DNA from 2 places in the Mycobacterium sp. Aquia_216 genome. Region 2 is predicted to be linked to the other one. Evidence: predicted binding sites of a transcription regulator. Region 2 holds the regulator's gene; the other holds the start of a gene.

Region 1 (7,324 bases), 2.7 Mb from region 2:
GGTCGGTTACTGCGCCGGGTGGCTGCCGTGGTTCGCCGACATCGACCGGCAGATGTACTTCTTCTACGCGGCGACGATGGCGCCGTTCCTGGTGATGGCCCTCGCGTTGATCTGCGGTGACATTCTCTATCGCCCGGGCCAAACCGCAGAGCGGCGCACCCTGGGACTCATCATCGTGAGCTTTTATGTCGCTCTGGTGGTAACGAACTTCGCCTGGTTGTTTCCGGTGCTCACCGGTCTGCCCATCTCGCAGCAGACCTGGGACATGGAGATCTGGCTGCCCAGCTGGCGCTAGCCCGCTCTTCGCGTCGAGACTGCAACCGGCCACGGCCCTACTCGAGAAACGCGTTGCCAGTTGCAGTTTCGCGGCATGTTTAGAGCGCGTCGCGGGCGACCGGGCACGACATGCACCGCGGACCGCCACGGCCGGTGCCCAATTCGGACCCCGCGATCGACAACACCTCGATGCCGGCATCCTGCAGGCGCGCGTTGGTCTGCATGTTGCGCTCGTAGGCGACGACGACGCCAGGCGCCAGCGCCAGCGTGTTGTTGCCGTCGTCCCACTGCTCGCGCTCGGCGACGACGGGATCCAGACCGGTGTCGATGACGCGCAGCTTATCGATCCCCATCGCCTTGGCCGCCGCCTCTAAAAAGGGCGTCTCATCGCTGATGTTCACACCGTCGGCTGCGCGTTGGATTGTGAATGCCGAAAGCGTGTCGACGACGTTCGCGTACATGACGACCGTGTCGGTGTCGACCATCGTGCAGACCGTGTCCAGGTGCATCTGCGCACGCTGCTGCCCGATCGGAACGGCGAGCACCGTGGTAGCAAGATCGTCGTCGAACAGGCTGCGCGCCAACGCTTCCGCACCGGCCGGGGTGGTCCGCTCGCCCACGCCGACCGCAATGACACCGGGAGCAAGCAACAGTACGTCCCCGCCCTCGACGGGAGCGGATCTCGATTCGTAAGCCTTGCGCACACCGGTGAACCGTGGGTGGTGGGCATAGATGAGGTCGGTCAGCGACGCCTCTCGTGCCCGCGCGCGCAGCGCCAGCGACGGGATCACCACCCGCTGCCCGATCCATATCGACGAGTCCCGAGTGAACACCAGGTTGGGCAGTGGGTCGATGACGAAATCTCCGCCGTGGTGCATGCGAAGCACCAGGGACACGTCGGTCCGGGTATCGGCGGGCAGCTCGTTGAACGTCATGCCGGCCATCAGCACGTGCGCCAACTTGGCCGGCTCCAGGCCACGCAGGTATGCCGAAAGCTCTTGCCCCAGTGGCACTCCGAGCCGGCGCGCGTCCACGGCGGCCGCAACGCCCTGCATCCGGGCGGCTCCGCTGTGGTGAAGCGCCTCGGTCAGCAGGTCGGACAGCAGCAGCACTTCCACGCCCCGGGACCTCAGCAACTCGGAGAACTGGTCGTGTTCCTCCTGCGCACGAGCCACCCACGGCAATCCGTCGAAAAGCAGCTGGTCGTTGTTGCGCGGATTGAGTCGCTGCAGCTCGGCACCGGGGCGGTGCAGGATCACGATCCGTAGCGTGCCTACTTCGGAATTGGTGCTCAGCTCAATAACACCCACAGTTAAACCGTAGCCGCGCCGATCGCGCCCGTCGCGTCACACCCGAGGCGTGCTGGTGGCCCGGCGAGTCCCGATCAGTCGAACGGATGTGCGATAAGATGTGCGACGTGGGGACCGCGGTACAGGGCTCGCTGTTCGAGCACACCGAGCGACGGCACCTCGGCGACGGTGCTTTTATCGAGATTCGCGCAGGCTGGCTCAGCGACGACCCATCCGGTGCGCAAGAGCTGCTCGACGCGCTGTTGTCGACGATCCCGTGGCGCGCGGAGCGCCGCCAAATGTACGACCGGGTGGTCGACGTGCCGCGGCTGGTGAGCTTTCACGACCTGACCGTCGAGGACCCGCCCCACCCGCTGCTGGGGCGCCTGCGCCGCCGGCTCAACGACATCTACGCGGGCGAACTCGGCGAGCCCTTCACCACGATCGGGTTGTGCTGCTACCGAGACGGCTCCGACAGCGTCGCCTGGCACGGCGACACGATTGGCCGCAGTAGCTCCGAGGACACCATGGTGGCGATCATCAGTCTCGGTGCCACTCGAACGTTCGCGCTGCGCCGGCGCGGCGGCGGGGCATCGTTGCGGCTGCCGCAGGCGCACGGCGACCTGCTGGTGATGGGCGGATCCTGTCAGCGCACCTGGGAGCATGCCGTTCCGAAGACCTCGTTGCGCAAGGGCCCGCGGGTCAGCATCCAGTTCCGGCCCCGCGACGTGCGCTAGGACGTGCGGATCGCGGTCACCGCTTTGACGAGCAGGTCACGGGCCCGTTGTGTGTCGACCTTGGCGACCGGCTGGTCCGGGACGACGAGCGGATTGGCGATCACAATCACCTGGTAGTCGCCGAACTGCGCGGAGTAGTCGTAGAGCTCGCCGGTGCGGGCGCCACCGGCAAGCACCGCTTGCAGGACGCGGTGCACGCCGAACGTGTTTGTCCCGTCGATGTGCGGCGCGTCGATGACCTCGAGGCCGCCACGCACCTGGCCGCCCGAGAACGCGACCTTGTTGCAGTCCTTGCCCGGGTCGTTGATCGGCAGCGGCTTGGAGGTCTCCACCGCGATGACGACATAGCGGTCACCATCGCCCTCGGCGGACACCGCGGCCATGTTGCCCTGCACGTCCGGCGGCATATCCGGCCCCGACGCCAACTTCGCACAGTTGGCCGGTTCGAACTTCAGCCCGTCGGGCAGCTTGCGGGCGGACAGCAGCTTGGGATCGATCGCCCGTTCCGAGATGTCGGTGACCTTGAACTCGGGCCCAAAGCTCGACTTCACCGACACGACCTTGGCGATGTCGGCGCTTGTCGCGGTAGTGCTATTCGACGAGCATCCGGCCAGCACGCAGGCGGCCCCGATCGCGCATACCAGCTTGGACACCGTGGCTAATCTACCCAAAGCCGGACGTTCAGCTGCGCAACGTGGACACCGTTTTGACGAGCAGATCGGCGGCGAATTGCGGCGGCAATGCCGGCAACGCCGAACCCGGATCCGTGGTCAGTGTGGTGAAGGCGTAGAAGCCGCCCAGGTATGCGATGAATGTATATGCCCGCGAATCGATTTCGGTGCCCGACTCGACACTGGATTTGACGTCGACGACCATGCCGAGGGTTTGCGCACCGTCGATGTGTGGCGGTTCGGTGAGCCGGACGGTGGCGGTGGTGCGCGCGGCGGTCATGGCCCACTGACCACAGGTGTCGACGACGTCGCGGTCCAGGTCAGCGTCGGGCAAAGTCACCACCACGGCGTCGATGATGCCGCCCGGGCCCGAGGCGGACAAACCCTGCGCGGATTGGTCGCTTCCCTTGCCGGGATCGGCGAGCGCGGCGCATACCCCGGGCTTGGATGCCGCGTCGGCGTCCAGACCCCAGATCGCCCGCGGTGAGGCCGCGCGGGGGATGCCACTGGTGACCTCGTAACCGGGCGGCAGGTCGCGAACGACGCGTTTGATGTTGCCGGGGTTGATGACGCTGCCGCGCGCCGGAGGCGAGGACGCCGCCGGTGGTCGGCGCGCCGGCGAATGTGCACCGCACGCGGCAATCAGCAGCGCGAGCAGCAACGGCAGCACCGGGCCAATCCAGAACCGCCGCATGCCCGTTGATATCACGAGACGCCGACTCAGCCGAGTGCCTCGATCACCTGGCGGGCGACGCGTTTGATCTCGTCGGCCAAGTCACCCTTGATGCCCAGGTGGCGCCGGCGCGGCACGTCGATGACGGTCGTGATGACCCCGACGTCTTCGCGCTGCCAAACCGCGCCGTAGCGGTCCATGATCTTGCGCATCGGCAAGTTGTCGGAAAGCATTCGCGCGGAGAACCTTTCGACTCCGTCGATCCTGGCGGCGATCGACAGCGCACCGATCAGGAAGCTGCCGATCCCCCGGCCCTGGTAGGCGTCGGCGACGGTGAACGCGATCTCGGCGACCGTCGGATCGTTTTCGTCGCGGACAAAACGCGCGTCGGCTACCGGATCGTCACCGTCGGTCACCACCCAAACGAAGTGGTCGACGTAGTCGACCTCGGACAGGTAGTGCATCAATGCCGCCGACGGCAGCCGAGCCGTCATGAACCGCCGGTACAGCGTCTCGCTGGAGAATTGGATATGACCGTGCACGGTCCGCACGTCGTCGCCGGGAAGCACCGGGCGCAGCTGCAGGTGAGTGCCGTCGCGCATCCGGATCGGGATGGGCTTGACGAAGGCGGCGAGGCGCTGGCGCACCATCCGCAATAACCGGGGCATGATGCCCGGGATGTACAGCAGTCGGTCGAAGGCGTCGTTGTCGCCGATCCAGCCGGACAACGGTTCGGCCGTGGTGACGGTCGCGATCCGCGGGCTGTCGCGGAGCAGGGCGATCTCGCCGATCAGCGAGCCCGCGCCAGTCTCGCCGATGGCCACCGCGCCGTCGACACCGGTGTGTCTGATCTCGGCGGTGCCCGAGGAGATGAGCAGGAACGAAACGGCCTGCTCGCCCTGCTGCATCAGCACCTGACCCGCCGCGGCACGCAGCGGCTGCAGGCAGGCCGCCAACGGCTCCAAGTCTTCGACGGCGCATCCCTCGAAGATGTCCATCGCGGCGAGTTCTTCCGCCCGCGCACCGATCAATTCGGCCACAGCGGCAATCCGGGCACTCCGCGGCGGCGGCACCGGCCCGCGACTCGCGATGATCGATCTGCCATGACCGCCCGCCTGCATTGCCTTCGTCTACCGCGCCCGGATGGGACAGCTGGACACGGTCCGATATTGCCCAGGTTATGAGGTGGCTGCTCGCCGCGGCAAGGACGTGCGGTCACGCATAGGGGTTCGCCGGCGCGGCGACGGGCGTGACCGAGACGGCCCGCAGCGTGGGGATCGGCGGCGTATGGGGTTGGCGCTCGGCCGGAATCACCACGCCCTCCACCCGCAGCCAGGTGTTGTCGGGGAAGGCGAAGGCGCTGGCGCCGTCGTGATCGCGCAGATGGATGCGGGCCAGCTGGGCGTCGGCGGCGCAACAGATGATGACAATACGGGCAAGGTCGATGCCGCCGGGTTCGTTGAGGGCGAAAGCGGTGACCGTGATCAGCCGGTTGTCCAGCGATCCCGTGCTGTCGTTGGCCGCCCGCACCACCGCCTCCGCCAGCGAGACTTCCGGCGCCCGCCCTGGTGGCAATGGCGGAAATGCCGTCCGCAGAACATCATTGGAGACATTAGTCACCGACCCAGTGGCGGCTTGGGGCCGCAAGGCCGGGGGCGTCACAAAGATCAGCACCACGATGGGCACGGCGAGCAACCACACCACGCCGCCGCGGTGGGAGTGCCCGTCTTCGGCATCGCGGCCGCCACGACGAATGTCGGAGGCGATGGCCACCAATGCGAGCCCGATCAGGAGCGCGGCGGTGAGTACCAGCCATGGCAACAGCGTGGGCTTGACATAGCGGGTAAAAACGCCGGTGGCCACGATCAGCCCGATGCTCAGCCCGACCAGCAGCAGAATCGTGTTCTCGGTTTCGCGCTTCATCGAGCGCCACCCAGCAGGAGCACGCCGACCAGGGTGGCCACCACGGTGGCGACGACCAGGGTTGCGGGGGCGAAACGGGAAGCGAACGGCCGCCCGAAGATGCCGGACTGCATCGCCAGCAGCTTGACGTCGACGGCGGGCCCGACCACCAGGAACACCAGCCGCGGAACCAGGGGAACCATCGTCAGGCTGGAGGCCACGAACGCATCGGCCTCCGAGCACACCGCCAGTACTACCGCGAGCGCCGCCATGGCGAGGACACCCAGCATCAGGTGCGCGCCGACGTTTTCGAAGATCCACGACGGCACCAGCACGTGCAGGGCCGCCGCGGCGGCGGCGCCCACCACGAGGTAGGCCGCGGCTTGCAGAAAATCGTGCCGGGCCACTTCGCAGAACAGCAGCCACTTCGACTGCGTCCCCGGGCCGTGCGACTCGTGCGGCGGAAGTCGGCGGGTGATCCACTCGGTGCGGCCCCACCGCGACCACGCCCAGCCCATCACGACCGCGGTCAGCAGCGACGCGGCGACCCGGGCGATGACCATCCTCGGCTGCCCCGGGAACGCGACGGCCGTCGCGACCACCACGACCGGATTGATGGCGGGCGCGGCGAGCATGAACGTCAAGGCCGCGGCCCCCGCCACCCCGCCGTCGCCGAAGAGCCGGCGCGCCACCGGCACCGAGCCGCACTCGCAGCCCGGCAGCGCGGCCCCGGCGACACCGGCGGCAAGCACCGCCGTCGCGGGCCGGCGCGGCAGCCAGCGCACCAGCCGCTCGGGCGACACGAACACCGCTATCAATCCGCTGACCACCACCCCCAAGCCCAGGAAGGGCAAGGCCTGGACGAAGACGCCGCAGAACACGGTTCCCGCGGTGGCCAAGGAGTCGCTGTTCGCGACGATGGCGCGCAGCCATGTCCCCGCGATGGCGAACCCCACCAAGCCGAAGACCAGGACTTCCATCGACCCGAAACGCGATCGACGCTCGGCCCTCACCTAACGCACCCGGCTTGAGATCTCATGACAGTTGATGAAAACGATTATCACTGTGGTCCCGGCGGGTGCCCGCACCCGGGGCACCGGCGTGGCGGCCCCGCGGATTAGCGTGCATCGCAATGAGCCAGGATTCGGTCGAGTTGACCCGCGGCCTCATGAGCCGGACCGCCCAGCTGCGGCACGGTTTTCTCGACGTGTTGGGCGAATCGACGAGCGCGCCGGTACCGACCGTCGCGCAGCGCGCGATGAACAGCCCCTTCGTCGCGACGGTCTACCAAAGGCTGTGGCGGCCGACCGCCTTTTACGTCGCCAGCGGCCTCACCCACCGGGCCGAACAGCGCCGGGCGGCGTCCGCACTGCGGCTGCCGACCGCCGAACGGTTGCTCGATGTTGCTTGTGGCCCAGGCAATTTCACCGCTCCCCTGGCCACGGAACTGCCCGACGGCGGCCTCGCGGTGGGGTTCGACATCTCCGAGTCGATGCTGACGCGGGCCGTCGCCGACAACAGCGGGCCGCGAACGTGTTATGTCCGCGGCGATGCCCGCATGTTGCCGTTCCACGATGAGACCTTCGACGCCGTCTGTTGTTTCGGTGCGCTGTACCTGATGCCCGAGCCGTTCCGCGTCGCCGGTGAGATGGTGCGGGTAGTCAAACCCGGGGGCCGGATCGCGATCCTGACCAGCTATGCGCGCGAAGCGGCGCCGGTGCGGCAGCTGATGACCGCGGCCGCGCGCACGATTGGCCTGACGGTGTTCGGCCGACG
Region 2 (7,324 bases):
CTCGGCGCCCCGGTCGCGGATGAGACGTACGACGGCGAGGTGTCCACCCAGAAGTTCGGCGCCGGCCAGATTTCCTGGAACCGCAAGACCAAGGAATTCACCACTGAGCCAGCGGGATTGGCCGATCAGCTGAAAGGCTTGCAGGTAGCGATCGATCCCGCCGCGGCCATCAACATGGCCTGGCGCGCGGCCGGCGGCGCCAGCGGTCAGCTGGGCGCCAAGCAGGGTGGTCAGTATCCGATCGGTGGCGACGGCATCGCCCAGAACTTCGCCGGCGGCAAGGTGTTCTTCAGCCCGGCAACCGGTGCGGCCGCGATCGAAAGCGACATTCTGACGAAGTACGAGTCGCTGGGTGGCCCGGTCAGCAGTGACCTGGGCTTCCCGACCGCCAACGAGTCCGACGGCGGCGTCAGTCCCAACAGCCGGATCGCCACGTTCTCGGCGGCCGACAAGCCGGTGATCTTCTGGACCTCAGATCACGGCGCGTTCGTCGTACGCGGCGCGATGAAGGCTGCCTGGGACAAGCTGCGCGGCGCCACCGGAAAGCTCGGCGCGCCGCTCGGCGACCAGACCGTCGACGGCGACGTGATCTCGCAGAAGTTCACCGGCGGCAAGATCTCGTGGAATCGGGCAAAGAACACCTTCTCCACCGACCCGGCCAACCTGGCCCCGCTGTTGTCCGGCTTGCAGGTGTCGGGCCAGAACCAGCCGAGCAGCACGGCGATGCCTCCGCACGCCAAGAAGTGGTTCACCTGGAGCTGGTGGTACGTGTTCGCCCTGGTCCCGCTGCTGGTTTTGGTGCTGCTCGCGGTGTTTGTGGCGGTGCGGTGGCGCCGGCATCGCGCCGGCCGTAAGACGGCGCCCTACGACATCGAGCGCGACGTCGATGTCGGCGGCTACGACGACACGGGCGAGCCGCGCTGGGGGCCCGATTACGCCGAGGCCTCCACCGAGCACCTGTCATTCAGCGACCTGAACGCACCGGAGCACCACGAGGCCAACGAGGTGCCGCGAGCCAGATGGCCGCACGCACCCGAAACCGCCGAGCTGGCCGACGACGAGGGGTACGACCACCGGGCATCCGTTTCCGAGGAGGAGTGGGATCAGCTAGGGGTCGACGAGCGGGATCCCGACTCGGTCGACACCGATTCCATCCCGGTGGTGTCGGCGGAAGATCTGATCGAGGCCGGGTACGGCGACGAGCTCCCGCAGGCCGGCTACCGCGACGAGGCCGACGTGCCCGGTTATCCGGATGCCCTTGCCGATGCCGCCTACACCGATGCCGACTACACCGATGCCGCCGGCCCGGAAGCCGCCTACCCGGACGCTGCCGTCGCCGACGAGGCCGGTTATCTGGATTACGCCGACGAGGATGCCGCGTACGCGGACGCGGGTTACCCCGGAGCCGACGATGAGGAGGCGGCCTATCCCGACGTCGCCGTGCCGCACACGCCGCCCGATCTCGCTGCCGCGAGCGACGCCGCATCGGGTGCTGCGGCCGCGTCCGGTGCTGCCGCCGCGGGTGGGGCCGCATCCGGCCTGGCGGCTGCGCTCGGCGTCGCGTCCGGGGCCGCACCGAGAGGCGGAGGGCGCCACGCCGCAGCGGACACCGATGACGAGGCGGACCTCGCGCCGGCCGCGGCTATCGGCGCACTAGGGCAATCCGGCCGTCCGACGATCCATTTGCCGTTAGAGGACCCGTACCAGATGCCCGACGGCTATCCGATCAAGGCCAGCCCCCGCTTCGGTTTGTACTACACGCCGGATAGCGACCTCTACCACGACACGCTGGCCGAAATCTGGTTCTCCAGCGAGGAAGCCGCGCTGGTCAACGGCTTCATCAAGGCAGACTGAACGCCGGTCCGCTCGGCGCTATACCTTGCGGATCACCGTGACGACCTTGCCGAGCACGGTCGCCTCATTGCCCGGGATGGGATCGAACGCGGGGTTGTGCGGCATCAGCCAGACCTGACCGCCCGCGCGTTTGAACGTCTTGACGGTGGCCTCACCGTCGAGCATGGCCGCGACGATGTCGCCATTGTCGGCGACGTTCTGCTGCCGCACCACCACCCAGTCGCCGTCGCAGATCGCCGCCTCGACCATCGAGTCGCCGACCACCTTGAGCAGAAACAGCGTGCCCTCGCCGACCAGCTCGCGGGGGAGCGGGAAGACATCCTCGACGGCTTCTTCGGCCAGGATCGGTCCACCGGCCGCGATGCGCCCAAGCACGGGGACGTACGTGGGTTCCGGCAAGGCGTCGGACCCGGCGACCTCGGTGGCCGGCGCTGCCACCACCATTTCGTCGGCGCCGCGGACGTCGACGGCCCGGGGACGGTTCGGGTCGCGGCGCAGGAATCCCTTGCGCTCGAGGGTGCGCAATTGGTGAGCCACCGAGGATGTCGACGTCAGGCCGACCGCGTCGCCGATCTCCCTGATGCTCGGCGGGTATCCGCGGGTGGTCACCGACTCGCGGATGACGTTCAAGATGGTGCGTTGCCGCTGGGTAAGCGATGAATCCACGGCGTGCAACCGGCCGTCCGGTCCGGCTGCTGAGGTGTCGTTGCTGTCGCTCATGGCACTGAATGTAGCCCGCCTGAATCCAAGAATCAAACATGTGTTCGACTGGCGTGTCGCACCTGGGGCGGCCCGGAGAAGTGATTCGCGGCACTCTGCGAATAACAATGGTGTAACTCTCGAAAAGACCGGGTACTTGTGCTTTATGGCATCGATAGCGACCGGGACAAGTTGTCGGTGGCATGGTCTAGCGTTTTGCTCGTGCGACACGCTTCGCTCAAATGTTCGGATTTCGAACACACGAGCGATAGGGTCGAACGCACGAGCGAGGATTAGTTGACCGGAGGAACGCACATGACGCTCATGCACACAGTCTCACCGCGGACCAACAACGTGCGGCGCCCGAGCGACGGGCTGGTCGGACGGCCTCGTTATGACCAGGAACGCGCACTGCGGTCGCGCCGCGCCGGGCAGTCACGCCCGGCCGGGACTCCGATGCGCTACCGGGGCACCGGCGTCGCGATGTCGGCCGCGCCGCACCGCCGGCGCCCGGCGACGGTCGGGACGACGATCGGTCTGGCCCTGATGGCCGGGATCATCACCCTCTGGCTGGGCCTGGTTGCGAATCTCGGTCAGATCGCCAACGGCGACTCCGCCGCGGCGGCCGCTCCCGTGCCGGACCGGCTGTCCGTGGTAAAGGTCGAGCCGGGCGAATCGCTACAGGACGTGGCGCACCGGGTGGCCCCGGAAGCCCCGGTCCGCGCGGTCGCCGACCGTATCCGCGAACTGAACAACCTGAGCTCGCCGGCGCTGGCCGCGGGTCAGACGCTGATCGCGCCGGTCGGCTGACGCCGCGCCGGTGATGGCGAAAACCGCTCTACGCCAAGGCTCCTCAGTTCATCCTCCGGTATCACCACGCGTGTCGCGGCTGCATTGGCCCGGCGCGGTCGTGCCCAGGTACGCTCGGAGTGTTCCGCGAGATGCCGGCACAGCGAAGGAGCGGTCATGCATTGTCCGTTCTGCCGCCATCCCGATTCCCGGGTGATCGACTCGCGGGAAACCGATGAAGGCCAAGCCATTCGGCGGCGTCGGTCGTGCCCGGAGTGCGGGCGGCGCTTCACCACGGTAGAAACCGCGGTCCTGGCCGTGGTCAAGCGCAGCGGCGTCACGGAGCCGTTCAGCCGCGAAAAGGTCATCAAGGGCGTTCGCCGGGCGTGCCAGGGCCGTCAGGTGGACGAGGACGCGCTGAATCTGCTGGCCCAGCAGGTGGAAGATACGGTGCGTGCGGCCGGTTCGCCGGAAGTGCCCAGTCACGAGGTCGGCCTGGCGATCCTCGGCCCGTTGCGTGACCTGGACGAGGTGGCTTACCTGCGCTTCGCGTCGGTATACCGGTCCTTTTCTTCGGCCGACGATTTCGAGCGCGAGATCGCGGCGCTTCGCAAGCATCGCAAAGTATCGACACCGGGCTGACGGCATGCCTGGCGACTTGCATCCCGATCTCGCGGCGCTCGCGCCGCTGCTCGGCACCTGGGCCGGTCGTGGCGCGGGCGAGTACCCGACGATCCAGCCCTTCGAGTATCTCGAGGAAGTGGTGTTTTCCCATGTGGGCAAACCGTTTCTGGCTTACGCGCAAAAGACCAAAGGGGTAGCCGACGGCAAACCGCTGCATGCCGAGACCGGCTATCTGCGGGTGCCGGAGCCCGGTCACGTCGAGCTGGTGCTGGCGCACCCCAGCGGCGTCACCGAAATCGAGGTCGGCTCCTATGAAGTGACCGGCGATGTCATCGAAATCGAGTTGGCCACCACGTCGGTCGGACTGACTCCGACCGCCAAAGAAGTGTCCGCGCTTGGCCGTTCCTTCCGCATCGACGGCGGCCGGCTGTCGTACTCGGTGCGGATGGGCGCGGTCGGGCAACCCCTGCAGCATCATCTCACCGCGGTGTTGCAGCGAAAATCCTGAGGCCGCCGCTCAGTTCAGTTGTGTCACACCGTCGTTGACGACGCGGCCGGCGACGCGCGCCCAGCCATCGGAACTCCACACGGTTTCCAGCCTCGACCCGTTGCCCTGAGTGATGCTCAGGTCGCGGCTGAGATGTTCGGTTATCCGGAGCGCGGCGGAGCCGGTCGCTTCGTCTTCGGGCACACCGAGATTCGTGACGAACGTCCGGGAGCGCAACGAACCGGTGGACTGGTCGATCCAGGCCCACAGGTAGTGCGCGCTGTCGTCGGGGAAGTTGCTGGGCTCGGCCGCGAGAAGCTGGTCAACGGAATCGAATTCGTGAATTGCGAATTCAGGGCCCCAGTCGGCGCGCGCGGTGACGCCCACCAGATCGCCGTCGTAGTGCACCTGCACGATGCCGGCCGGGACCGCGAGCGTGTTGATCGGCGTGCCGTTCTCCCGCAGCCACCACGACAGGCCGACGGTCGGGTGCCCGGCGAACGGAAGCTCGGTGCGTGGCGTGTAGATGGTGGCTTGCGTGGTGGTTGAGCCGGCGGCCGGCAGATCGACGAATATCGTTTCGCTGTAACCCAATTGGGTGGTCAACTGTTGGCGATCGGCGGGAGCGACCTGGTTGGCCTCGACGACGCCCAACGGATTGCCGAATCTGCCGTCGCGGTCGGTGAAGACCCGCAACACCGTCACATCGATACCCATGTCCCGACTGTACGGCCCGGGTCAACGCAATTATCTAAGTAGCGCTGCGCTCGTCCGAGCCGATCGCGTTGAACACCGCGTCGCGCGTATCGGCCGAGCCCGTGACCGTGCGTTCGCCCCTGCCGGTGCGCAGTAATTCACGAAGCGCGGCCTGATCGTATTCGGCGGGCGCGGTGGTGTCGATGAAGCGCTGCAGGACGTCGATGAAGCGAGCCGGGTCTTCGTGGAACGGAAAGTGACCGGAGCCCTGAAAGATCTCCAGCCGCGAGCCGGGCATCGCGGCGTGTGCCATCCAGGCATGACGGACGGGGACCACCGCATCCTTGGTCCCCCAGACGATCTGCACCGGGATGGCCTGGGTCAAATAACATCGATCCAGGAAGGTGACGATCTGCCCGCGCCAATCCACCACTGCCCGCAGTGTCCGGCTGAATGCCGATGAGGCCGTCGGCTCCGGCAAGTCGTCCAGGATGCGCAGCACATTAGGCAGATCGCGGCCCAAACCGGTCGATCCGATGGCCAGGCCCGCGAGCCGTCCCGCCAGCTGAACTGCCGGCAGCACCAGGGGCAGCCGCAGCAGCGCCAACGCCTCCGTCCCGATCGGTAGCGAGGCCAACCGGAAGGCGACGTTGACGTCCTTGGTGACACCGCCCGCGGCGACCAGGATCAGCCGCTCGACCAGATGCGGGAACTGATAAGCGAATTGCATCGCCACCCCGCCGCCGAGTGAATGACCGACGATCGTCACGCGCTCGATATCGAGCACGGACAGCAAGTCACGCATCCCGTTGGCATAGCCGGCCACCGAGTAGTCGGCGCGGGGTTTGTCGGATTGCCCGTGCCCCAGCAGGTCGGGGGCGATCACCGTGAACCGCTGAGCGAGCTTGGCCTGCACGGTATTCCACGTCGTGGAGTTGTCGCCGATGCCGTGAATCAACAGAATGGCCGGCCCGGAGCCGGCAATGCGGAACGCTCGTTTGTACCCGTGGATGGTGCGGAACTCGAGCCGGGGGGTAGTCACTTCCCGCACCGGGCGAAGATTGCTCTTGCGCTTGCGCTCAGTCATCTCGTCACCCTTGTTGTCGCGCCCCCTTGGACGTTTAAGCCGGGTCGTCGTCGTCGCGCTTCTTCTCGGCCTGCTGGGCTAGGAATCGCTCGAACTCGGCGCCAAGCTCGTCGCCGCTAGGCAGGTCTTCGTCGTGCGTTAGTAACGACCTGTTCTCCTGAGCGTCGATGAAGGCATCGTACTGGCGCTCGAGTGCAGCCACCACTTGAGCGACCTCGGCACTCGCCTCGACCTGCTCGTCGATCTTGGCCCGGATCTCGGCCGCTGCCTCGGTCAGCGCGGCCAGCGGTAGCTCCAGCGAGCCGGTCTTGGCCACCTGCTCGAGCAACGCCTGGGCACCGGCGGGGTAGTCGGTCTGCGTCAGGTAATGCGGGACGTGGACGGTGAAACCGACCACCTCGTGCCCGTGCTGAGCCATCCGGTACTCCAGCAGGTTGGACGCGCTGCCGGGGACCTGGATCTCGGAGATCCACGGCTGAAAATCGGTGATCAACTCGCGGTTGTTGGAGTGCGCGGTCAGGGTGATGGGACGTGTGTGCGGCACCGCCATCGGGACGGTGCCCAGGCCGATGGTCTGCCGCACGCCCAGCCGCTCGGCCAGCAGGCGCACCGCCGTGATGAACCGCTCCCACTTGAGATCCGGTTCCATGCCGGCCAGTAACAGGAATGGGGTGCCGATGCTGTCGCGCATCGCATACAGGCTCAGCTCCGGGTCGTCGTAGTTGGTGAAGTGATCGGTCTTGAACGTCATCATCGGCCGGCGCGACCGGTAGTCCAGCAGCTCGTCGATCGCGAACGACGCGACCAGCTCGGTGTCCAGGGCCGCTTTCAGGTGGGTAGCGGCCAGTCGTATCGCGTGGCCGGCGTCCGAGAAGCCTTCCAAAGCGTGCACCAGCACCGGGCCGCGGCCGTCCGATGTCACCAACTGGGGCGCCGGAAACTCCAGCTCGTACATGCCGGGTTGTCCCGGCTGGTAGTACAGGTCGTCGTCGTTGTGCTCGTTGGACATCGGGTTTTGCCTCCTCCCGGGGGTCTCTCCAGGGTGCCTTAACCAGTGTCCCCCGAATTTATAGGCACCCATAATCGAA

The links. The regulator LexA, encoded in region 2, represses DNA repair genes until DNA is damaged. The targets are predictions, from matches to a motif close to CGAACANNTGTTCG.
Region 1: a site for LexA is predicted at 1,666-1,679, ahead of OK015_RS24340 (alpha-ketoglutarate-dependent dioxygenase AlkB). Genes of this name have one in related genera too.

Annotation. Positions count from the first base shown of each region.
Region 1 is NZ_CP113529.1:5,228,116-5,235,439, forward strand. It holds gene OK015_RS24330 (dolichyl-phosphate-mannose--protein mannosyltransferase) at 1-295, shown strand, start outside; gene arcA (arginine deiminase) at 375-1,586, opposite strand; gene OK015_RS24340 (alpha-ketoglutarate-dependent dioxygenase AlkB) at 1,694-2,302, shown strand; gene OK015_RS24345 (DUF5642 family protein) at 2,299-2,955, opposite strand; gene OK015_RS24350 (DUF5642 family protein) at 2,984-3,667, opposite strand; gene OK015_RS24355 (GNAT family N-acetyltransferase) at 3,694-4,686, opposite strand; gene OK015_RS24360 (TIGR03943 family putative permease subunit) at 4,862-5,569, opposite strand; gene OK015_RS24365 (permease) at 5,566-6,528, opposite strand; gene OK015_RS24370 (class I SAM-dependent methyltransferase) at 6,681-7,324, shown strand, end outside.
Region 2 is NZ_CP113529.1:2,490,649-2,497,972, forward strand. It holds gene OK015_RS11620 (LGFP repeat-containing protein) at 1-1,854, shown strand, start outside; gene lexA (transcriptional repressor LexA) at 1,873-2,574, opposite strand; gene OK015_RS11630 (LysM peptidoglycan-binding domain-containing protein) at 2,869-3,363, shown strand; gene nrdR (transcriptional regulator NrdR) at 3,520-3,984, shown strand; gene OK015_RS11640 (peroxynitrite isomerase) at 3,989-4,474, shown strand; gene OK015_RS11645 (PhzF family phenazine biosynthesis protein) at 4,484-5,170, opposite strand; gene OK015_RS11650 (alpha/beta fold hydrolase) at 5,205-6,236, opposite strand; gene OK015_RS11655 (proteasome assembly chaperone family protein) at 6,271-7,245, opposite strand.